DNA from 2 places in the Duganella sp. Leaf61 genome. Region 1 is predicted to be linked to the other one. Evidence: riboswitches for the same ligand, from Rfam matches in the RefSeq annotation. Region 1 holds a riboswitch; the other holds the start of a gene.
The links. Region 1 has a riboswitch for thiamine pyrophosphate ahead of thiC (phosphomethylpyrimidine synthase ThiC). Riboswitches for the same ligand answer to the same signal wherever they lie in the genome.
Positions count from the first base shown of each region.

Region 2: linked by a shared signal. The riboswitch ahead of ASF04_RS16305 (TonB-dependent siderophore receptor) and the one ahead of thiC (phosphomethylpyrimidine synthase ThiC) in region 1 are both predicted to bind thiamine pyrophosphate.

Region 1 covers NZ_LMLM01000012.1:734,348-745,958, forward strand. Annotated here, with positions in the region: gene ASF04_RS12140 (response regulator) at 1-35, opposite strand, end outside; gene ASF04_RS12145 (ANTAR domain-containing response regulator) at 262-891, opposite strand; gene thiE (thiamine phosphate synthase) at 974-1,606, opposite strand; gene ASF04_RS12155 (hydroxymethylpyrimidine/phosphomethylpyrimidine kinase) at 1,622-2,407, opposite strand; gene ASF04_RS12160 (thiazole synthase) at 2,445-3,227, opposite strand; gene thiS (sulfur carrier protein ThiS) at 3,244-3,447, opposite strand; gene thiC (phosphomethylpyrimidine synthase ThiC) at 3,458-5,374, opposite strand; TPP riboswitch at 5,445-5,554, opposite strand; gene ASF04_RS12175 (diguanylate cyclase domain-containing protein) at 6,206-8,797, shown strand; gene ASF04_RS12180 (valine--tRNA ligase) at 8,864-11,611, shown strand, end outside.
Region 2 covers NZ_LMLM01000028.1:265,662-277,272, reverse strand. Annotated here, with positions in the region: gene ASF04_RS16315 (hypothetical protein) at 1-457, shown strand, start outside; gene ASF04_RS16310 (Imm26 family immunity protein) at 471-962, opposite strand; TPP riboswitch at 1,154-1,250, shown strand; gene ASF04_RS16305 (TonB-dependent siderophore receptor) at 1,309-3,444, shown strand; gene ASF04_RS16300 (AAA family ATPase) at 3,441-3,980, opposite strand; gene pnuC (nicotinamide riboside transporter PnuC) at 3,977-4,618, opposite strand; gene ASF04_RS16290 (S46 family peptidase) at 4,652-6,784, opposite strand; gene ASF04_RS16285 (PAS domain S-box protein) at 6,852-8,621, opposite strand; gene ASF04_RS16280 (CheR family methyltransferase) at 8,608-11,193, opposite strand; gene ASF04_RS16275 (efflux transporter outer membrane subunit) at 11,316-11,611, opposite strand, start outside.

The DNA.
Region 1 (11,611 bases):
GAACGTTGGGTGTTGCTGGAAGTATCGAAAGGCATGGCGGTCTCCGCAAAAAATCACAGCCGTCAGCAAGACTGACGGAAACGATCGGCGGAGTTGGGCCGAAATCTGGGGGACGGGCGCAGGGAAAAGGCGGCCCGGACGGTGGCAGGCGAAGCGCGATCACGCGGCCTGCTGCATCGTGCTGCAGCATGGATATACCGCAGACAGTTGATAGTGTACAACAAAAATGCCGTAGAGCAAGCATCTCGGCGGCATTGCTGTCTATTTTTTCAGACGCTGGCTGAATGCAGCATGCAAGCCATTGAGGGTTTCTTCGGCCGCCAGCAACTGGTCGGCCACCTCGTTGACCTTGCGCCGGTTCGAGCGCGCATGGTCGCGCAACACTTCGAACGCGGTGTTGCGGTCGGTCTGGAATTTGCACATCAACAGGCCCACGGCCAGGCTGGTTTCGCGGCCGGCAGCCAGCGCCGCGTTCAGGTTCAACTCGGTGCGGCGCAGCTGGCGAATTTCGTCGGCGCGCGCCAGGCCGGCCGCAAACGCCGGCATCAGCTGCTTCTCGTCCACCGGTTTGACCAGGAAACCGACCGCGCCGTACGAGGCAGCCTGCTTGCCGGCATCGGCGTCGCCGCGACCGGACAGGAACATGAACGGCACCGAACTGGTGGCGTGCAACTGCTTGGCCAGTTCCAGGCCGGTCATGCCGGGCATGTGGATGTCCAGCAGCGCCATATCGGGCTCGCGCTGGGCGATCAGTTGCAGCGCTTGCTCTGCCGACGAGGCCTTGAGGATGTCGTAACCGGCATGGCCGAGCACTTCGCCCAGGAAATCGAGCAATAACGGGTCGTCATCGACAATCAGGATGGGACGCTTCTGGGGCAGGGAATTGGGCATATGGCGGCAACCTTGGGCTATTGCTAACGACCCCATTATAAAGCCGAAAAGCTTCCATCATTCAAGGTTTTCCTGTAGAGAATTAGCCCAAGAGCGGCCTGGAAAACAACGCCGCAAAAGCGTGCACCGCCCGCGCCACGCTGTCGGCCTGATAAACGCTGGTGATTGCCGCCACCATGTCGGCCCCGCGCGCGACCAGCGGCGCGGCCTTTGGCGGCGTCATGCCGCCGATCACCACGGTCGGCACGCGGATCACGGCGCGCGCCTGGTCGAGCAATTCGGGCTGTGTGACGAAGTCATATTTCTTGACCAGCGACGGATAAAAACCGCCGAACGCCACGTAGCTGGCGCCATCGTCTTGCGCCGCCACGGCCAGCGCCAGGTCGCCGTAGCACGAGGCGCCGATGATCCTGTCGGGGCCCAGTTGCGCGCGCACGGCAGCCACGCCGGCGTCGGTGCCGCCCAAGTGCACGCCGTCGGCACCGATGTCCTGGCACAGTTCGACGAAGTCGTTGACGATGAACGGCACGCCATAGCGCCGGCACAACGCCAGCAGCGCGGTGGCCTGCGCGCGGCGCCGGGCCGGGCCGGCGTCCTTGTGGCGGTATTGCACCAGTGCGATGTTGTCACTGCCAGCTTGCAGCGCCTGCTCGGTCACGGCCAGCAGTTGGTCGGTGTCGTCCCAGTTGGGGGTGACCAGGTAGAGTCCTTGCATGATAGTCCTTTCGAGTTAGCGCAGCGGCATGCGCTGGCCGCAGGCCACCGCGTAAGCGTCGCGCAGCGCGGTAAAGCAGTAATACTGGGCCTGCTGCAGCGCGGCGACCACGGGCAGCCCCTGCGCCAGCTGGCCGGCAATCGCGGCAGCCAGCGTGCAGCCGCTGCCGTGGAACTGGCCCGGCAGGCGCTGCCACTGCCATTGGTGATCCACTTCGCCGTAACAGTGGTTGAGCAGGTAAGGGCCATCGTCGTGGCCACCCGTGATCAGCACGTTGCGGCAGCCCTGCGCGCGCAGCATGGCCGCTTGCGCCGCCCCCTCTTCCACACCGGTGAGGCGATATGCCTCCGGTCCGTTGGGGGTGAGTATCGTCGCCAGCGCCAGCAACGGCGCCAGCGCGGCCACCGCGTCGCCGGGCGTGAGCACGTCGCCGTGGCCGCTGGCCAGCACCGGGTCCAGCACCACCGGCAAATAGGGTTGCGCAAGGCGCAGCTCGCGGATCACGTCGGCAATCGTCAGCGCATTGGCAGCGCTGCCCGGAATGCCGATCTTGACGGCGCTGATTGCCATCTTGCCGGTCAGTGCGCGCGCCTGGGCCAGGACCAGGTCGGCAGCCACCGGTTCGACCGCAAACACGCGGTCATTATCCTGCACCGTGAGCGCGGTGCAGACCGTAAGCGCATGCGCGCCCTGCGCCGCCACCGCCTGCGCATCGGCCACCAGGCCGGCGCCGCCGGACGGATCGAGGCCGGCAAACACCAGCACGCACGGGCGCTGAACCGGCGCAGTGACCGCACTCATTGGCGCGCGCGCCGCATGTCTGTTGTCACGCGGGGGGTCATGCCAGCCGGCCCGCCATCGGCGACGACGGCGAAGCCGCGAACTTGCGGGCGATGCGTCCGGCCAGGAACGCTTCCCGGCCGGCCTGCACGCCGAGCTTCATGGCGCGCGCCATGCGTACCGGGTCGCGCGCGCCGGCAATGGCCGTGTTCATCAGCACGCCGTCGCAACCGAGTTCCATGGCGATCGCCGCGTCCGACGCCGTGCCCACGCCGGCATCGACCAGCACCGGCACCCTGGCCTGCTCGATGATCAGCGACAGATTCCACGGATTGAGGATGCCCATGCCGGAGCCGATCAGCGAGGCCAGCGGCATCACCGCCACGCAGCCGATGTCCTCCAGAATTTTGGCCTGGATCGGATCGTCGCTGCAATACACCATCACGTCGAAGCCGTCCTTGACCAGGGCCTCGGCCGCGACCAGGGTTTCCGGCATGTGCGGGAACAGCGTTTTTTCGTCACCCAGCACTTCGAGCTTGACCAGCTTGTGGCCATTCAAAAGCTCGCGCGCCATTTGCAAGGTGTAAATCGCGTCCCTGGACGTGTAGCAGCCGGCCGTGTTGGGCAGGATCGTGTACTGCGACGGCGGCAGCACGTCGAGCAGGCTCGGCGCTTTCGGGTCCTGGCCGATGTTGACGCGACGAATCGCCACGGTGATGATTTCCGCGCCGGCCGCATCGGTGGCCTCGCGCGTTTGCTGCAGGTCCCGGTACTTGCCGCTGCCGACCAGCAGCCGCGATTGATAGGTTTTTCCTGCGATGGTCAATAAGTCTTCGTTCATATAGGTTCCTTGATGTTCAGCCGCCGCCGATGGCGCGCACGATGTCCACTTTGTCCTGCGGTTGCAGCTCGCGCTGCGGCCACTGCTGGCGCGGCACCACCGCGCGGTTGACGGCCAGCGCCAGCGCCTGGCCCGTCAAGGACAAGCCATCGACCAGCTGGTCCAGCGTCTGGCGTGCCGGCACCGCGTGCGGCGCGCCATTAAGTTCAATCTCGATCATGGAAATTCCTTCACAACTTGCGATACAGCTCGGCGCCGTTCCTGATGAATTCCACGGCCTTCACCTGCATGCCCTGCGCCAGCGCGGCGCCGTCGGTCATGCCGTTGGCCGCCGCGTACTCGCGCACTTCCTGGGTGATCTTCATCGAGCAGAAATGCGGGCCGCACATCGAACAGAAATGCGCGACCTTGGCCGAGTCTTTCGGCAGCGTCTCGTCGTGGAATTCGCGCGCCTTATCGGGATCGAGTCCCAGGTTGAACTGGTCGTCCCAGCGGAATTCGAAGCGCGCTTTCGACAGGGCGTTGTCGCGGATCTGGGCACCCGGATGACCCTTGGCCAAGTCGGCCGCGTGCGCGGCGATCTTGTACGTGATGATGCCGTCCTTGACATCGTTCTTGTCGGGCAGACCCAGGTGCTCCTTCGGCGTCACGTAGCACAGCATGGCCGTGCCATACCAGCCGATCTGCGCGGCGCCGATGCCGGACGTGATGTGGTCGTAGCCGGGCGCGATGTCGGTGGTCAGGGGCCCCAGCGTGTAGAACGGCGCTTCGTGGCACTGCTCCAATTGCAGGTCCATGTTCTCCTTGATCAGCTGCATCGGCACGTGGCCGGGGCCTTCGATCATCACCTGCACGTCGTGCTTCCAGGCGATTTGCGTCAGTTCGCCGAGGGTTTTCAGTTCGCCCAGCTGCGCTTCGTCGTTGGCGTCGTAGATCGAGCCTGGACGCAGGCCGTCGCCAAGCGAGAACGACACGTCATAGGCCTTCATGATCTGGCAGATCTCTTCGAAGTGCGTGTACAGGAACGATTCCTGGTGGTGCGCCAGGCACCACTTGGCCATGATCGAACCGCCACGCGAGACGATGCCGGTCAGCCGTTTGGCAGTCAGCGGCACATAGCGCAGCAGCACGCCGGCGTGGATGGTGAAGTAATCGACGCCCTGCTCCGCCTGCTCGATCAGGGTGTCGCGGAAGATTTCCCAGGTCAGGTCTTCGGCCTTGCCGTTGACCTTTTCCAGCGCCTGGTAAATCGGCACTGTACCGATCGGCACCGGGCTGTTACGGATGATCCATTCACGCGTTTCGTGGATATGCTTGCCGGTGGACAGGTCCATCACGTTGTCGCCGCCCCAGCGGATGGCCCAGGTCATCTTTTCCACTTCCTCGCCGATCGAGGACGTCACCGCCGAATTGCCGATATTGGCGTTGATCTTGACCAGGAAATTGCGACCGATGATCATCGGCTCCACTTCCGGGTGGTTGATGTTGGCGGGGATGATGGCGCGGCCGCGGGCGATTTCGTCGCGCACGAACTCGGGCGTGATCTCCAGCGGAATGCTGGCGCCGAACGACTGGCCCGGGTGCTGGCGGCCCATCAAATCGGCCAGGCGCTGGCCCATCGGGCCAGAGTCTTTCAGTTCAGCCAGGTACTCGCGGCGGCGCAGGTTTTCGCGGATCGCCACGTATTCCATTTCGGGCGTGACGATGCCCTGGCGCGCATAGTGCATCTGCGTGACGTTGCGCCCTTCCCGTGCGCGGCGCGGTAGCCGGTGCAAATTGAAACGCAGCTCGGCCAGCGCCGGATCGGCCAGGCGCGCCTGACCATACTCGGACGTGGGACCGCTCAGTTCCTCGGTATCGTCGCGCTCGAGTATCCACGGCAGGCGCGGCGTGGCGGCCAGGCCCGAGCGGATATCGATCACAGCCTCGGGGTCGGTGTACGGACCCGACGTGTCGTACACGTACACCGGTGGGTTGGTCTCGAAACCGAACGACGCGGGCGTGTCGGCCTGGGTGATGCGGCGCATCGGCACGCGCAGGTCGGGACGGCTGCCTTGTATATAGACCTTGCTGGAATTGGGCAGCGGGTGGATTGCTGCCTGGTCCACCGTGGCGGTGGCGGACAGGAATTTCTGGTGGGCGTTCATGTGGCTCCTTGGTTGGCTACAGGAGCCAGCAAAGGAGGTAGGACGACACCAGTATCCACGAAAACCGTGGCGGCGTTGTCCTGAGCTTCCCTTCGCTGGCATTATCCAGATCAGGTTCGGAGGGTATTTCTCACCCGCGCAGCAAGCTGTATGCCGTGCGCAGGACCCCTAGCGTGTGCCGCCCGGCATAGGTCCCCGGGCAGCGCGACGATTATAACCGCGCCATGCCGATTGCGCGACCCCGTATTGACAGCAGCGTGCTCGTAGCAAAAATGCCACAACCAGCACGCCACGCTGGGGTATAGTGACCTCATGCCAAGAAGCAATACTTATCGCTGTTCCGTCCTGCCGGTGCGCGCCGCCCGCGGCAGTGCGGACGCTGCATGGGCGCTGCTGCTGGCGATCACGGCCATCGTGCTGCTCCTGGCCAGCGCCACCGAGGCCCAAGCCCAAGGTGCCGAGCGCTGGGCGCCCCTGGCGCATACCGCTTTCAAGCACCACCAGCATGCCGACATGTCCGGCGCCGAAGCAATCGTTCAGGACCGCCAGGGATTTGTGTGGATCGGTACCCAGGCCGGGCTACTGCGCTGGGACGGCACCCGGCACATCCGGTACCTGGCCGACCCCGACCGGAGCGACACCCTGCCCGACAGCTATATCCTGAGCCTGCACATCGACAGCCGCGAACGGCTGTGGGTCGGCATGAATTCGGGCGGCGTGGCGCGCTACGATGCCGAGCGCGATACCTTTGTCCGCTATCGCACCGGCACCGGCATGGACGGCCAGGCCAATGGCGATGGCAGCGCCATCGCCGACGACGGCACCGGCGGGGTGCTGGTCGGCCATGGCACCGGCATCGACCGCATCGACGCTTCCGGCGCGGTCAGCCACCTGACCTATGCCGAGGGTACCATCCCGGCAGGCGGTATCAACCGGCTGCTGCGCGCCGCCGATGGCCGGCTCTGGATAGGCACCGAGCGCGGCCTGTTCCTGCTGGACGCCCAGCGGCGCCTGCGGCCGGTGGCCCTCGGTGACGCGGGGTTGCCGGCGCTGGCGGTCATTGTGCTGTTCCAGGACAGCGCCGGCCGCATCTGGATCGGCACCCGCGCCAACGGCGCGTTCCTGCTCGACCCGGCAACGCTGCAAGCTGCGCCCGTGCAAGAGCACGGGCCGGCGGCGTCGCTGCCCACCGACCGCGTGACGGCGATCATCGAAGTGGCGCCCGACGAACTGTGGTTCGGCACCGACGGCGGTGCGGGCGGCATCCTGGTATTCGATGCCCGCAGCGGCGCCTCGCGCCGTATTCGCCACAGCGCCGATGCGGCGGACAGCCTGCCCGACAACAACATCATGACCATGTTCCGCGAGCGCGGCGGCATCGTGCTGGTCGCCACCATGGGCTGCGTCAGCCAGCACGGACCGGTGACCGGGGCAATCACCACGGTGCGCCACCTGGGCCAGGCAGGCAGCGGCATCCTGAGCGTGCCGGCCATGATGCAGGCGCCGGACGGACGCATGTGGCTGTCGATTGCCGGCGGTGGCGTGACGATCGTCGACCCGGTCAGTGGCCGCGTGACCGCCGTGCCCGACCTGGCCAAGGGCAGGGTGCTGGCGATTGCGCCCGGCCCCGATGGCGACATCTACCTCGGCACCCAGCAAGGCCTGTACCGCGCCGACGCCGACGGCCGCCGCGCACGTCTGGTGCCAGTACCAGGGCGCGGGCCGGACGTGGAAGTGTGGGCGCTGGCCTGGAGCGACCGGGTGCTGTGGCTCGGCGGTCTCGATGGCGTCTGGGCGCTGCAGCTGCAGGCCCCTGGCGGACGCGACATGCTGCGCCTGCTGCGCCACGAAATGCTGCGCCTGGGCGACCACCGCGTCACTGCCCTGCTGGCAGCCGGTAACGATCTCTGGGTAGGCACCCGCACCGGGGTAGCGCGGCTCGACCGCTACGACCATGCCGCCATCGGCGTCGAGGTGCTTCCTACCGAGCTGGCCACGCCCGACCGCCTGGCGCCCGGCTACGTGTCGTCGTTGCTGGTGGACCGCCAGGGGCGGCTGTGGCTGTCGAACTTCGGCACCGGCGTGATCCTGCTTGAACGCACCGATGCCGATGGACGGCGGCGCATGCGCCGGTTTGGCCGGCAGCAGGGCATGCCCGACAATGGCGTCAACAAGCTGCTGGAAGACGGCGACGGCGCCATCTGGGCCAGCACCGAGACCGGCCTGGCGCGCATCGATCCGCGCACCCTGGCGGTCATGCCGCTCGGTGCTGGCGACGGCGTGCAGGTGCCCGTGTACTGGACCAATTCCGGCACCCGGACTGCTGCGGGCGAACTGGTGTTCGGAGGTTTGACAGGCCTGACCGTGTTGCGTCCACGCGCGCTGGCGCCATGGCGCTACGCGCCGCCGGTCGCGGTCACCCGCATCCTGCTGGGCGACCGCGAAATCCCGGGCAGCATCTACAACCTCGCCGGCCGCAAGGCTGCGCCGATCACGGTCACGCCGGAAGGACGCGAGCGCGGCTTCTCGCTTGAATTCGCCGCGCTCGACTATTCTGCGCCCGAACGCAACCGCTATGCCTACCAGCTCAAGGGCTTCGATCGCGACTGGATCGCCACCGACGCCGCCACCCGCCGCGCCAGTTATACCAACCTGCCGCCGGGCGACTACATGCTGCTGCTGCGCGGCTCGAACCGCAGCGGTGAATGGTCGGCGCCGCTGGAGGTGCCGGTGCGGGTGCTCACCGCGTGGCATCAGCAACCGTGGGCGCGCCTGAGCGCGGTGCTGCTGGCAGCGGCGCTGCTGGCCGGCCTGATGCAGCTACGCACCAGGTACCTGCGCCGGCGCCAGCGCGAACTGGAGGCGATGGTGCAAGCGCGCACCGCCGAACTACGCGCCACCCAGGCGCAGCTGGAAACCCTGGCCTACAGCGATGCCCTCACCGGCCTGGCCAACCGGCGCCTGTTCAGCGACGAGCTGCGCCTGCTGGTGGCGCAGACCGAGCGCGGCGGCCCGGCATTCACCCTGCTGCTGATCGATCTCGACCACTTCAAGCCGGTCAACGACACCTACGGCCACGACGCCGGCGACGCCCTGCTGGTGGCGGCCGCCGGACGCCTGCTGGCGGCGGTGCGCGAGTCGGACCGGGTGTTCCGCCTGGGCGGCGACGAGTTCGCCGTCTTGCTGGGCCAGGCCACCGACCGCGCCACCCTGGCGCCCATGTGCGCGCGCATGCTGCACGACCTGGCCCAACCGCTGCTGCTGCCCGCCGGGGCGACGATCGAGATCAGCGCCAGCGTGGGCGCGGCGGTGCACCAGCGCGGCCACAGCCACGAACAGCTCTACAAGCAGGCCGACGTGGCGCTGTACCGCGCCAAGGCGGCGGGACGCAATGCCTGGTGGCTGGCCGAAGACCCGGGTTAGGCCGCTGCGCGCAGCGGCGGCTGCGTCATCTATAATGGCTGTTTTCGCACATTACTCTGCCCAATCATGGAATTAGCCAAGTCTTTCGAGCCTGCCGACATTGAACAATTCTGGCGTACGGAGTGGGAATCGCGCGGTTACTACACCGCCACCCTCGACGCCGGCAAACCTTCTTTCAGCATCCAGCTGCCGCCGCCGAACGTCACCGGCACCCTGCACATGGGCCACGCGTTCAACCAGACCATCATGGATGGCCTGACGCGCTACCACCGCATGCTGGGCCATAACACGGCCTGGATTCCCGGCACCGACCACGCCGGCATCGCCACCCAGATCGTGGTAGAGCGCCAGCTCGACGCGCAAAAGATTTCGCGCCACGACCTCGGCCGCGACGAATTCATCAAGCGCGTGTGGGAGTGGAAGGAAAAATCGGGCTCCACCATCACCGGCCAGATGCGCCGCCTGGGCGCCTCGCCCGACTGGCAGCGCGAATACTTCACCATGGACGAGCCGCGCTCCAAGGTCGTCACCGACGTCTTCGTGCGCCTGCACGAGCAGGGCCTGATCTACCGTGGCAAGCGCCTGGTCAACTGGGACCCGGTGCTGGGCACCGCCGTCTCCGACCTCGAAGTGGTATCGGAAGAAGAAGACGGCTCGATGTGGTACATCAAGTACCCGCTGGCCGACGGCTCGGGCACCATCACGGTGGCGACCACCCGTCCGGAAACCATGCTGGGCGACGTCGCCGTGGCGGTCGATCCCACCGACGAGCGCTATGCGGCGCTGGTCGGCAAGATGCTGACCCTGCCGCTGGTCGGCCGCGAAATCCCGATCATCGCCGACGAATATGTCGACAAGGCGTTCGGTACCGGCTGCGTCAAGATCACCCCGGCGCACGACCAGAACGACTACGCGGTCGGCCAGCGCCACCAGTTGCCGATGCTGTCGATCTTCACGCTCGCAGCGAAGATCAACGACGAAGCGCCCGAGCAATATCGCGGCATGGACCGTTTTGTCGCGCGCAAGCAGATCGTTGCCGACCTCGAAACGGCCGGCCTGCTCGAAGAAGTCAAAAAACACAAGCTGATGGTGCCGCGCGGCGACCGTACCGGCGTGGTCATCGAGCCGATGCTCACCGACCAGTGGTTCGTCGCCATGAGCAAACCGGCGCCGGAAGGCACGTTCTTCCCCGGCAAATCGATCGCTGAAACCGCGCTGGAAAAAGTGGCCAGCGGCGACATCAAGTTCGTCCCTGAAAACTGGAGCAACACGTACAACCAGTGGCTCAACAACATCCAGGACTGGTGCATCTCGCGCCAGCTGTGGTGGGGCCATCAAATCCCGGCGTGGTACGACGAAGCCGGCAATATCTTTGTCGCCAAGACCGAAGCCGAAGCGCTGGTCAAGCAGCAGGCGGCCGGCAGCACCGGTCCGCTGCGCCGCGACGCCGACGTGCTCGACACCTGGTTCTCGTCGGCGCTGGTGCCGTTCTCCACCCTGGGCTGGCCTGAAGAGACGCCGGACCTGAAAGCGTTCCTGCCGTCGTCGGTGCTGGTCACCGGCTTCGACATCATCTTCTTCTGGGTGGCGCGCATGGTGATGTTCACCCTGCACTTCACCGGCAAGGTACCGTTCGAGACCGTGTACGTGCACGGCCTGGTGCGCGATTCGACCGGCCAGAAAATGTCCAAGTCGAAAGGCAATACGCTCGATCCGATCGACCTGATCGACGGCATTGGCATCGATGCGCTGGTGGCCAAACGCACCACCGGCCTGATGAACCCGAAAGACGCGGTCAAGATCGAAAAAGCCACGCGCAAGGAATTCCCGGAAGGCATCGCCGCCTACGGTACCGACGCCGTGCGCTTCACCATGGCGTCGTACGCTTCGCTGGGCCGCAACATCAACTTCGACCTCGGCCGCGCCGAAGGCTACCGCAACTTCTGCAACAAGCTGTGGAACGCCACCCGCTTCGTGCTGATGAACACGGAAGAGAAGGACTGCAGCGCCAGCGACGCCGACCTGTCAAACGCCGACAAGTGGATCATCTCGCTGCTGCAAAAGGCCGAGCTGGACGTGGCCAAAGGTTTCGAAGACTACCGCTTCGACAATATCGCCTCCACGATTTATAAATTCGTGTGGGACGAGTACTGCGACTGGTACCTGGAAGTAGCCAAGGTGCAGGTACAACACGGCAACGAAGGCCAGCAACGCGCCACCCGCCACACGCTGTTGCGCGTGCTGGAAGTGGTGCTGCGCCTGGCCCATCCGATCATCCCGTTCGTGACCGAAGCGCTGTGGCAGGCGGTAGCGCCGCTGGCCGGAAAAAGCGGTGCGTCCATCATGATGCAGCCGTACCCGATCGCCAACACCGCCAATATCGATGAGTCGGCTGAAGCGTGGATGCTGCAACTGAAATCGCTGATCGACGCCACCCGCAACCTGCGTGGCGAAATGCAGCTGGCGCCGTCGCTGCGCGTGCCGCTGATCGTCGAGCCTGCCAACGCTGCCGACAAAGAAGCGCTTGCCTTGTGCGCGCCGTACATCCAGGCGCTGGGCAAGCTGGCCGAAGTGCAGATCGTCGATGCCCTGCCCGATTCGCCGGCAGCAGTGGCAATTGTCGGCACGACCAAGCTGATGCTCAAGGTCGAGATCGATGTGAAAGCGGAACGCGAGCGCCTGGCCAAGGAAATCATGCGCGTGGAAGGCGAAATCGCCAAGGCCAACGGCAAGCTGTCGAACGAGAGTTTCGTCGCCCGCGCGCCGGTGGAAGTGGTGGCGCAGGAGAAGGAACGCGTTGCCAACTTCTCGGCC
Region 2 (11,611 bases), on a different contig from region 1:
CGTGGACTCGTCACCGCGCCGCTCGCACCCGGACCTGTGCCGGCAAATCCGTTCGAGTTTTATTTATGACGCCAGGGCCCCCGTGGGCGAGCGCTGGCAGGATGCGGCCGAGCCGCCGCGCTGGTACATATGGCTGGCCACGCCCACCGTGCCCTGTGCGGCAGCGCGCTACACCACCTTGCAGGACCCGAAGGTGGCGGACGTGGACGCCGTGGCGCTGCTGCGCCAGCACCGCGATTTGCTGGGACGTGCACGTCTGCTGTTTGCCGGCAACTCGCAATGCGCGCCGTATCGCGCGCTGACGTACCGGCTGGCCGCGCTCGAGCCGGCGGCGCCCGTCGCCGGCGCGCCGCTGATGCTGGGCATGGTGTTCGAGAGCGACCGCAATACCGTGGCGCGGGTGGCGGTGCGCAAAAGCCGTGGCGAGTACACGGCGTGGAATGTCGGCTGCAGCTGAGTGAACGACCGGATCAGACTGATTTGCGGTTGAGCGGGTGGTCGGCGCCAACCAGCAGCTTGGTCAGCAGCAGCTCGGCCGAACCGTAGCCGTACAGCGAATCGGCCTCGAAGCCGACGGTTTCGTAAGGCACCGACTCCTCGCGCTCGGAGCGGGCAGGATCGTTGCTGGAGTAGGTAACGCGCCAGGCGCGCTTGAGGGCGTCGGCCCGGCGCAGGAACTGCGGCATCGGCCACTGGGCGGGATCGAAAGCCTCGAGCTCGCCCAGCACGCGCCAGTGGCCACTGACCAGCGCCATGTCGCCAACCCGCAGTACCTTGACCGCGTCTTGCGCGGTCAACGAGGCAAGCTGCGCCAGGTCGGGCAAACCATCTTGCCGGGGACCGAACAAATAGGCCAGCATGATCTTGCTGCCCGGCGACAAACGCGCCACCAGGCCGGCGCCGTAACCACCATCGAGCAATGGCACGGCGAAAAAACTACCTTCTTGATACGACTGCCTCATTCCCATCCTTTCACTGCACGTTGCGGACGGTCTTGCTTGCATTGCCGGGCCCGCCTCGCTGGCGCCTTGCGGCGCAAAAGTGGCAGTGTAGCGAGGCGGCGCCGATTGTGGCGCACGCGTGACGCAGGCGTCACAATCGCGCTGGCGGTCCCACGATGCGGCCTTTCAATGATGACGTTTGTGTTACACTCGCGGTTCGCTAGGGGTCCTGGAATTGTTTCCGGGTGAGAGATACCCTTCGTACCTGATCTGGATAATGCCAGCGAAGGAAAGCGCAAAAGTCGGTCTCCTCCCCTCCTTTGATGGCTCTCTTCGCGGCTTCCGGCCGAACAAGTAGAGAGCAGACATGTACAAACCCAACCTTGCCGTATCCGTCATCGCCGTAGCGGTGTTCAACTCCTTTGCCGGCGCCGCCATGGCCGAGGAAGCCGACCAGGCGCTGCCCGAAGTCGTCGTCAGCGCGACCAAGGCCCGCGCCAGCACCGCCTCGATCGGCGGCTTTTCCAATGCGCCGCTGCTGAGCACCCCGGCCTCGCTCAACGTGATCACGTCGCAGCAGATGCTGGACCTGCAGATCCGCTCCACCACCGACGCCGCCCGCTACGACGCCAGCCTGTCCGACGCCTACAACGCGGTCGGCTATGCCGAGCAATTCTCGATCCGCGGCTTCAAGCTCGATAACGGCACCAGCTACCGCAAGGACGGCATGACGATTGCCGGCGATACCCAGATCGCGCTGGAAAACAAGGAACGGCTGGAAGTACTGAAAGGCCTGTCCGGCCTGCAGGCCGGCGTGTCCGCGCCCGGCGGTGTGCTCAACTACGTGACCAAGCGCCCCACCGACAACCCGATCCGCATGGTGGTGCTGGAAACGCGCGAGCGTGGCACGCTGTACGGCGCTGCCGACGTTGGCGGCCGCTTCGAGGACACCCGCTTCGGCTATCGCGTCAACGTCGCTGCCGAGCGCCTGCGCTCGATCGTCAAGGGCGCCGACGGCAACCGCAAGTTCATCTCGGGCGCATTCGACTGGCGCATCTCGCCGCAGGCGCTGCTGCAAATCGACGCCGACTACCAGCGCAAGTCGCAGCTGACCGCCCCCGGCTTCCAGCTGCTCAACAACACCACGCTGCCGGCAATCGATGCCGACACCATGCTCAACGACCAGCCGTGGGCGCGCCCGGTCGAAACCATCAGCAGCAATATCGGCGCCCGCTTCGAGTACACCTTCTCGCCCGAGTGGAAAGCCACCGTCAGCGCCAATCAGAACACCTTCAAGCGCGACGACTACACGGCCTTCCCTTACGGCTGCGGTGCGCAGGACCTGTACCCTGGCTTCTGCGGCAACGGCGACTACGACGTATATAACTACATCAGCGAAGGCGAAAAGAAATCGCCATTGACGGTGCAGGCGCTGTTGCAGGGCCGCTTTGCCGCCGGCGCGATCGAACACGAGGTGACGTTCGGCAGCTCGCTGATGCGCAACCGCGAAAAATGGGGCGACGACCTGTACGATTACTCGGGTACCAGCAATATCTACCACCCGGTGATCGTGCCGCCAGCACCGGGCACCAGCGGCCCGGTGTCCGAGCGCCGCTACACCAACGAGCGCTCGCTGTTCGCCCAGGATATCGTCAGCCTCGCCGAACAACTGAAGCTGCATGCCGGTGCGCGCTACGTGCAGGTGCGCCGCAACCAGTACGTCGGTGAAAACGAGGCCGGCGTGATCCAGCCCAACGCTCTGACCGATGCCGGCTTCTGGCTGCCCAGCGTGGCGCTGGTGTACAGCCTGCGTCCGAACGTCTCGCTCTACACCTCGTACGCGCAAGGCCTCGAGCATGGCGGCGTGGCGCCCAAGGGATCATTGAACGAACGGCAGGCGCTGGAACCGGCAAAGTCGAAACAGGTGGAGCTCGGTGTCAAGGCCGACATCCGCACCGAACTCAGTGCCACGCTGGCGCTGTTCCAGATCCGCAAGGGCCTGGAATACGTCGACAACGCTTCCAATATGTTCGTGCGTAACGGCGAGGCAGAAAACCGTGGCCTGGAAATGGGGCTCAACGGCCGCGCCTCGCGCGAACTCACCGTCGGCATCACCGCCACAGGGCTGAGCACCAGGCAAAGCGGCACCGGCTCGGCCAGCCTGGACGGAAAGCGCGTGACCAACGTGGCGGCGTTCAAGTCGTCGGTGTATGCCGACTACGCGGTGCCGCAGGTACAGGGACTCAATGTGAGCGCCAACTGGCAGTATTCGGGCAAGAAGGCCTTCGATGCCGAGAACACGGTGTTCGTGCCCAAGTACCACTTGATGAATTTTGCGGCGGCCTACTCCACCCGCATCGGCGGCGTGGCCACTACCGTGCGCGCCGGCATCGACAACGCCTTCGACAAGTTCTACTGGCGCGATGTCACCCCGGACCTGGGCGGCTACCTGATCCCGGGCGCGTCGCGCACCGGCCGCGTGTCGGCGCAGTTCGACTTCTAAGGCAAGTAGCGCCTGGCCTGTGCCAGGCGCGCTTCGGGCGTGCCTGTGACCAGCAGGTAGGGAATGGCGCGCCTTTTCAACTCTTCCATCAACATGGTGTTGATGGTCACGCTCACCTGCTCCGATTCGCGTTGCAGGCCGTCCGCTTCCCACGGTATATCGGGCGCAGTCACCAGCGTGACGGCGTAGTCGCGCTGGTGGCGGTCGGCCAGTTGCGCCAGTTCGGCGTCGATCCCTTGAAAATAATGGCGGCTGTACACGGCCGTCATCAACGGCGTGGTGTCGCAGAACAGGTAGCGGTGCGCCAGCGGCGCCGCGATGTCTTCGCGCGCCAGCTGGGTGCGGGCGATATGGATCTGGTCCTGCGCGACCGGAATGCGCTGCTCGGTATCGACAAACTCCCGCAGGTATTCCGGCACCCACACGGTGCCGTAGTCGCGCGCCAGGGCCGCCGCCAGCGTGCTCTTGCCCGACGATGCCGTGCCCAGGATGGCCACTTTCACCGGCAACGCTTGCTCCCCCACGCCGACAGTCACTCCAGCACCAGCCGGCGTCCGCCGCCGTCATTGCCACCGCCGCCGGTGGGCATGCCGGCCGACTGCTGCCAGGTGCGCAGGCCCACGATTGCCATGCCCACGAAGATCGCGTACAGGATGGCGGTAAGCATCAGGTTCTTGTGCAGGTACAGACCCACGTACAGCACATCGACAATGATCCACACGTGCCAGTTCTCCACCTTTTTGCGCGACAGCAGCAACTGCCCGACCAGGCTGCCGGCGGTGAGAAAACCGTCCGAGTGCGGCACGTCGGTATCGGTCCAGGTCTTGAGGAACATGGCCAGCACCACGAAGCCGGCAAACCAGCCGCCCACCGCCAGCCAGCGCCCGCGCGCATCGAGCGCGGTGACCGGCAAAGCCGCATGATTGCCATCGCCGCGCAGCCACTGGCGCCAGCCGTAGATCGATACCGCGATGAACACGAACTGCAAGCCCATGTCGCCGTACAGGCGCGAACCGAAGAACACCATCGCGTAGGTGGCCGACGAGACGATCGCGAACAGCCAGGCCCAGTGACTCTGGCGGATATTGAGCCACACCGTGACCACCGCCAGCACGAACGACAGCAGCTCGAGCGGCGTCGTGACGAACACCGCCAGGTGCAATGGCAGGTTCATATACCCGAGCAGGTCTGTCAGTGCGTGCATGGTTTACTTCGCGGCCTTGGTTGGATACTTGATGGTCATTTCCTGCAGCAGGTTGTCGGCATGGTCCACTTCCGTCATGATCCACAGCATATACCGGATATCCATGTGGATGGCGCGGGTGATCTCCGTATCGAAGTACCAGTCCTTGGTGATCGACTCGTAGGTGGAGTCGAAATTCAGACCGATCAGCTCACCGTTGCGGTTCATCACCGCCGAGCCGGAATTGCCACCCGTGGTGTCGGCGCTGGTGAGGAAGTCCACCGGCACCGTGCCCAGCACCGGATCCTTGAACTGGCCGTAGCGCTTGGCCTTGATCGCGTCGAGCAGCTTTTGCGGCGCATTGAACGGATCCTTGCCCGTGTGCTTCTGGACGATGCCTTCCACCGTGGTAAACGGCCCCTTGGTGATGCCGTCGGCCGGCGAGTATGGCGCCACGGTACCGTAGGTCACGCGCAGCGTGGAGTTGGCGTCCGGGTACACCGGCTTGCCCTGCGATTTCTTCCACGCGATCACGGCCGCCATGTATTGCGGGATCACGCGTTCGAGGTTGCCGTCCAGTTCAGCGCGGCGATCCTTGAGCGACTGCGTCACGCCGTCGAGCTTTAACGCCAGTTGCAGGAAGGCGTCGTTCGAGGCCTTTACGGCAGCGGCGTCCTTGCCCATCCAGCCCACCCGCTTGGCGGTGTCGCCCAGTTCGGTGTTGGCGTACAGCGCGGCCACGGCGTCCGGCGCCGGCAGCAAGGCGTCCAGGCCCTGCACGTGCAGGGCCTTCGGCAGCTTGGCGTAGCGTTGCAGGGCGGCGGTGAAGCGCGCCTGGTCCACGCCGGCCACGTACGATTGCTCGAGGCGGTTCAGGCGCGCGCGGATCATGTTCTGGTCGCGCTGCTGGTAACCCACTTCGCGCTCGGCATCGGGCTTGGCGCCTTCGTTGGCCAGGCGTACCAGGGTGGTGGCGCTTTTCAGCAGGTCGCTGGTGAACGCCACGCCGTGGCCGAATTCTTCGTCGGACAAGGCGATGTCGGCAGCGATCACGCTATCGAGTTCGGCCAGCAGTTGCGGCGACTTGCCCGGCTGTTTGGCGTACCAGGCGCGGAACTCGGCATCCTGCGCATCCTTGATGGCAGCGATGTCCTTGCGCGCGAAACCGTCGGACAGGCCCTGCGCCTTCTTCATCACGTTGTTGAGGCTCTTGGCCACGCTGGCGTAGCGCACTTCGTTGGCCGGGCTGCCTTTGGTCGATGCGGCAATCACGTCGAGGTCGGCCTGGATTTCGGCCACGCGCTGCGGGAACGTCACGTCGCGCGCGGCGCGCACTTCGGACGGCAGCTTGTAGCGGCTGGTGCGGCCCGGGTAGCCGGCCAGCAGCACCGGGTCGCCGTTTTTCAGGCCGGCGGCCGACACCACCAGGAAGTCCTTCGACTGGTAAGGCACGTTGTCCGGCGACGGATCGGCCGGGCGGCCATCCTTGCCCACGTAGGCGCGCAGGAACGAGTAGTCGCCGCCCTGGCGCGGCCATTCGTAGTTGTCGATGTCGCCGCCGAAATTGCCGATCATGTCGGCCGGCGCGTACACCAGGCGCACGTCGCGGATCATCATCTGGCGGATGCGATAGTATTCGAGGCCGCGATGGAAGGCCGGCACCGAGCAGCGATAGGCTTTATCGCTTTCGCATTCGGCGATCAATACCTTGATGGCTTTTTCGACGGCATCGTGGCGCTGCTTGCCGGTCATGGCCGGCGTGACGTTTTTCAGTACACGGGCTGTGACGTTTTCCACCTTGTCGGTGACGTAAACGAGCGTGTTCGGACCGCCCGGCAACTCTTCCGCGCGGGTCTTGGCCAGGAAGCCGTTTTCGATGTAATTGTGTTCGGGACTCGAGTTGCGCTGGATGGCGCCATACGCGCAGTGGTGGTTGGTGACCACCAGGCCGGCGCTGGAGACGAACGATGCCGAGCAGCCGCCCAGCGAAACGATGGCGCTCATCGGGTGCTTCGACAGGTCGGCCAGTTTTTCGGCGGGGATGGCGATACCGATCTTTTTGAGTTCGGATTTCAGCTGCGGCAGCTGGTATGGCTGCCATTGGCCTTCGTCGGCCCGCGCCGACGTGGCTGCCGCGCAGATCATGGCGACAGACATTGCGAGTTTTTTTAACAAGATTGAGCCCCTGGTTGAAAGTCAGCGGCAGTATATTCCTTTTCCCGCGTCAGCTCCATACCAGGTCGATGCACAACGTGAGCCGGCAACCGCCGCCGGCCAGGTATGGCGCCACCTCGAGGTGGCCGCCCAGCGCCTGCACCCGCTGCGCCATGCCGATCAGGCCGAACGAGTCGCTCTTGGCGCGTCCTTCCGGCGCCAGGCCGATGCCGTTGTCGGCCACGGTGAAAGTGAGCCGCCCTTCGCGCACCGTGAGCGCAATCGCCACATGGGTAGCCTTGGCGTGGCGCCGCACGTTGGTCAGCGCCTCCTGCAGGCTGCGGAACAGCACGATCTCCACTTCCGGACCGATGGCCGCAAATTCGGCTTCGGGCGGCAACGACAGGTCGCAGGCAATGCCGCTGCGCTTGCGGAACTCGGCCGCCTGCCATTCGAGCGCTGCCTGCAAGCCCAGGTCCAGCACGGCCGGGCGCAGGTCGTTCATGATGCCGCGCACGCTGCGGATGGTGGCATCCACATGGTCGAGCGCGCACTGGGTGCGCCGGTGCAGGCGCGGATGGCGGCTGCCGGTACGCACGGCCAGCAGCGAGATGTCGATGCGCAGCGCCAGCAGGTTCTGTCCCAGCTCGTCGTGAACGTCGCGCGCAATGCGCTTGCGCTCCTCCTCCTTGACCGACTCCAGGTGCGCGGCGAGCTTGCGCAGCTGTTCACGCGACTGGAACAGCGCGGCCTCGGTGCGCTTGCGCTCGGCGATTTCCATGGTCAGCAGGCGGTTGGCGGCGGTCAGCTCGGCAGTGCGCGCCGCCACCCGCGCATCGAGGTCGCGCGACAGCGCCAGCAAGTCGGCATCGGCGCGCCGCCGCGCCGTCACATCGGAAAACACGCCGATGTAGCGGCTGATGGCGCCCTGCTCGTCGTGGATCACGGTGAGCGACATGCTGGCCACCCACGGCGTGCCGTCGCGCCGGCGGTTGTGCACGTCGCCTTCCCACTTGCCTTCCGTGCGCAAGCGCTGCATCGCGTCCGCGTGATAGCCGGGAGCATGGGCGCCGGGGTGGCCGAGGAAACGCGGATTGCGCCCCAGCGCTTCTTCCACCGCATAGCCGGTAATTGCGGTAAAGGCGCGGTTGACGGCGACGATATCGCAATTGGCATCGCACACCAGGACGCCCTCGCCCATGTGGTCAAGCACCTGGAACGCGCGCTGGCGCGCTGCCTCGCGCGCGCGGTCGCTGCCGATGTCAGTGAGGATCACGCGGAACTTGCGGGCGCCGGGATCGAGGTTGACGTCCAGGTGGACCTGACGGCCCTCCCCGCCGCCGTTACCGGGCTTGCGCGGATCGAACAGCGGCAGCTCCAGGGTGCCGCGCTGGCCGTGTTCGAGCACCCCGGCCAGGAACCGCCGCAGGACGGCCTGCGCCGATGCCGCCACGAACTGCTCGAAGCGCCGGCCCGGCAGCGCATCGCGCGGCAGTCCGAGCAGCTCGCCGGCCGCGACATTGGCGCGCGTGATGCCGCCTTCGGCATCGAGCGACAGGTAGCCCACCGGGGCCTGGTCGTACAGCACGGCATAGCGCTCGCGCCCTTCTTCGGCCTCGTCGCGTTCCGACTGCAGCTCGGCCAGGGCAAGGGTTTGCATGTCCAGCTCGATCTGGCTCACCTGCAGCTCGTGCCAGTGGCGCAGTGCGTCGCTGTCGGCGCCCGGCGGCGCCTGCACGCCGCTCGATGCCATCGCCGCCACCGCCTGCTCGGCAGCTTCGCGCAACTGGTCGGCCGCCAGCGGCTGGCGCGGCGATCTTTTCAGGTCACGCCGCGCCATTTTGCATCGACCGCAACTGCGCCTCCAGTTGCTTCGCCTCGGTGATGTTGATGAAGGTGACCACCACGCCGTCGATCACGTTGTCCACCGTCCGGTAAGGCATGATGCGCACCGTGTACCAGCCGCCGCTGCGGGTAGGCACGTGCTTCTCGCACACCACCAGCGTGCGCAACACGCCTTCGGCATCCGCTTCCAGGCCCGGGTAATCGAGGTCGCTGGCAATGTCGCTGAGCAGGCGCTGCACATCGCCGGGAATCAATTTGTAGATGCGCGTGGCCTGGTCGGTGTAGCGGCGGATACGCAAGGCGTTATCGAGGAAGATGGTGGCGATGTCGGTGCTGTTGAGCAGGTTCTTCATGTCGCCGTTGATCAGCGACAGGTCGTCTACCTTCGACTGCAGTTCGGCGTTGACCGTGTACAGCTCCTCGTTCAGCGACTGCATTTCCTCCTTCGAGGTGGTCAGTTCCTCGTTGGTCGATTGCAGCTCCTCGTTGGTCGATTGCAGTTCCTCGTTGGCGGACTTGAGCTCCTCCCGCGAGGCCTGCATTTCGTCGCGCACGGCCTGGATTTCCAGCCGCGCCTGTGCCAGTTTCTGCTCCAGTTCCAGCACCAGCGGCTGGACTGGACGCGGACGGCGTTTTTGCGGCGGCAGCGCGCAACTGGTAAAAGTGACCATGACGGTACCGGCCAGCGGGCCGCTGCGCGGCATCGCTTCCGCCGTGATGTCGAGCGAACGCGCAGGGCGGCCGTGGGCATCCTGCTGGATCAGGCCGCGCGTTTCCACCATCTGCTCGGCCTGCGCCGCGTTTTGCACCAGCGCCGCCAATTCGTGGCGCAGGCCATCGCGCGCCATGGCGTGAATATTCCAGTTGGCCTTGCCGGCCGCCGGCTCCAGGAACTCGCCGGTACGCCCGTGGATATAAAGAATATCGCCGTCTGCATTAAGCAGCACGGCTGCCGGCGAGTGCTTGCGCAACAGCTGTTGCTCGACCTGGGTTTGCAGGTTTTCTTTCATGATGGCCTGGCCGATCTGAGGTGTGGCGGGCAGTGCCGCATTGGTGGCCCGCGTAGGGAAGTAGCTGGAAACGCGCCCGGGTTCCGCATCGAGCCGGCGGTACACGCGGCTGGTGCCGGGCAGCGGTGCGAACAGCTCGTGGAAGCGGCCCGGCGTATCGGCACTGCCCAGCACCAGCAGGGCGTTGCGCTTGAGCGCGTAATGAAATAGCGGAATCAGTTGCGCCTGCAGACGCGGCGTGAAATAGATCAGCAGGTTGCGGCAGCACAGGATATCGAGCTTGGTAAACGGCGGATCGGAAATCAGGTTCTGGCGCGCGAAGATGATGGAACTGCGCAAGTCCTTGCGGATACGGTAGCCGCCGTTGTCGGCCGGCGTGAAATAACGGCGCAGCCGTTCGGGCGCGATGTTGTCGGCAATAGCGGCATGGAACTGCCCCTGGCGCGCGCGGTCGATGGCGTCGCCATCGAGGTCGGTGGCGAAGATTTGCAGCGTGAAGCGCGCGGCCGGGCGTAACCGTTCGAGCACTTCGTCGAAGGAGATGGCCAGCGAATACGCCTCCTCGCCGGTGGAGCAGGCCGGCACCCAGGCCTTGAACGCAGCGCCGTCCGGGTGCGAGGCCAGCAAGCGCGGCAGCGCCTGACTACCGAGGTAATCCCACACGGCCGCATCGCGAAAAAAGCTGGTCACGCCGATCAGCAGCTCCTTGAACAGTAACTCGATTTCCGCCGGGTTGTCGGCCATCCAGCGCACGTAGTCGGGCAAGGTGGCGCACTGGCGCAGCTTCATGCGGCGGTCGATGCGGCGCATTACGGTACTGAGCTTGTAATCGGCAAAGTTGGCGCCAGTGTGCTGGAGCAGCAGCTGGTACATCTGCTGCAAGGCCGCGCGCTGGTCGTCGGCCTGCATCAGCAGCGTGCCTGTCTGGTCGTTCGCGCGGCGGCGGCGCCAGTTGGCCACCTGCGCCGCCATCTCGGCCGGCAGCGCCACGATGTCCACCGCGTGCGCGGCAATCGCGCTGGCCGGCATGGGGTCGAAGCGCGCCGATGCCGGCAATTGCGCCATGGTCAGGCCGCCGGCATCGCGGATCGCTGCCAGGCCGATGGTGCCGTCGGCGCCGGCGCCAGACAGCGTAATGCCCACGGCATGCTCACCGCAGCAAGCGGCGAGCGCGCGGAAAAAACTGTCGATCGGATGGCGCCCGTCGGCCGGCCGGACGGTAAAGCAACCGCTGTCGAAGCCGCAAACGCCGCTGGCCGGCGCCACGTACACATGGTCGGCTTGCACCGCCGCACCATGCGCCAGCTCGACTACCGGCATGCGCGTCACGCGTTGCAGCAACTGCGGCAGGATCGACTGCTGCGACGGATCGCGGTGCTGCACCACTACGTAGGCAAAGCCGCTGGCCGGCGCCACGCTGGCCAGGAATTCGCAGATGGGATCGAAACCGCCGGCAGAAGCGCCGATGCCCACGACCGGCACCTGTCCGGCTTGAACGCACCCCTGCCCGCTGTCTGGTACAGCCGGGACTTCGGGGGAAGCGCTGGAGGTATTCATGGTGGCGTCCGGGCGCGGTGGCGTGGCGAAAAAGGATAGCTTGCCAGATTATTATAGCAAAGCGTCTTGCTTTTCCACCCCTGCCCTATGGCAGTCGCCGCGCCCGCAACGCTGGCCGGCCGCTACTGCGCCGCCACGTGCCAGCCGCCGCCGAGCGACTGAATCAGCGCCACCGCCGTGGTCTGGCGGTCGCCCTGGGCCTGGATCAAAGCGCGGCGCGCGTTGAGCGCGGTGGTCTGGGCGGTCACCACCTCGGTGTAGTTGACCTGGCCGGCGCGGTAGCGGTTGAGCATTTGCGCCTCCACCTGGTCGGCCGCTTCCGATGCGGCGCGACGCAATTCGAGCTGCAACGCCAGCGCGCGCGTGGCCGACAGCTGGTTTTCCACGTCCGCAAACGCGGTCAGCACGGTCTGGCGGT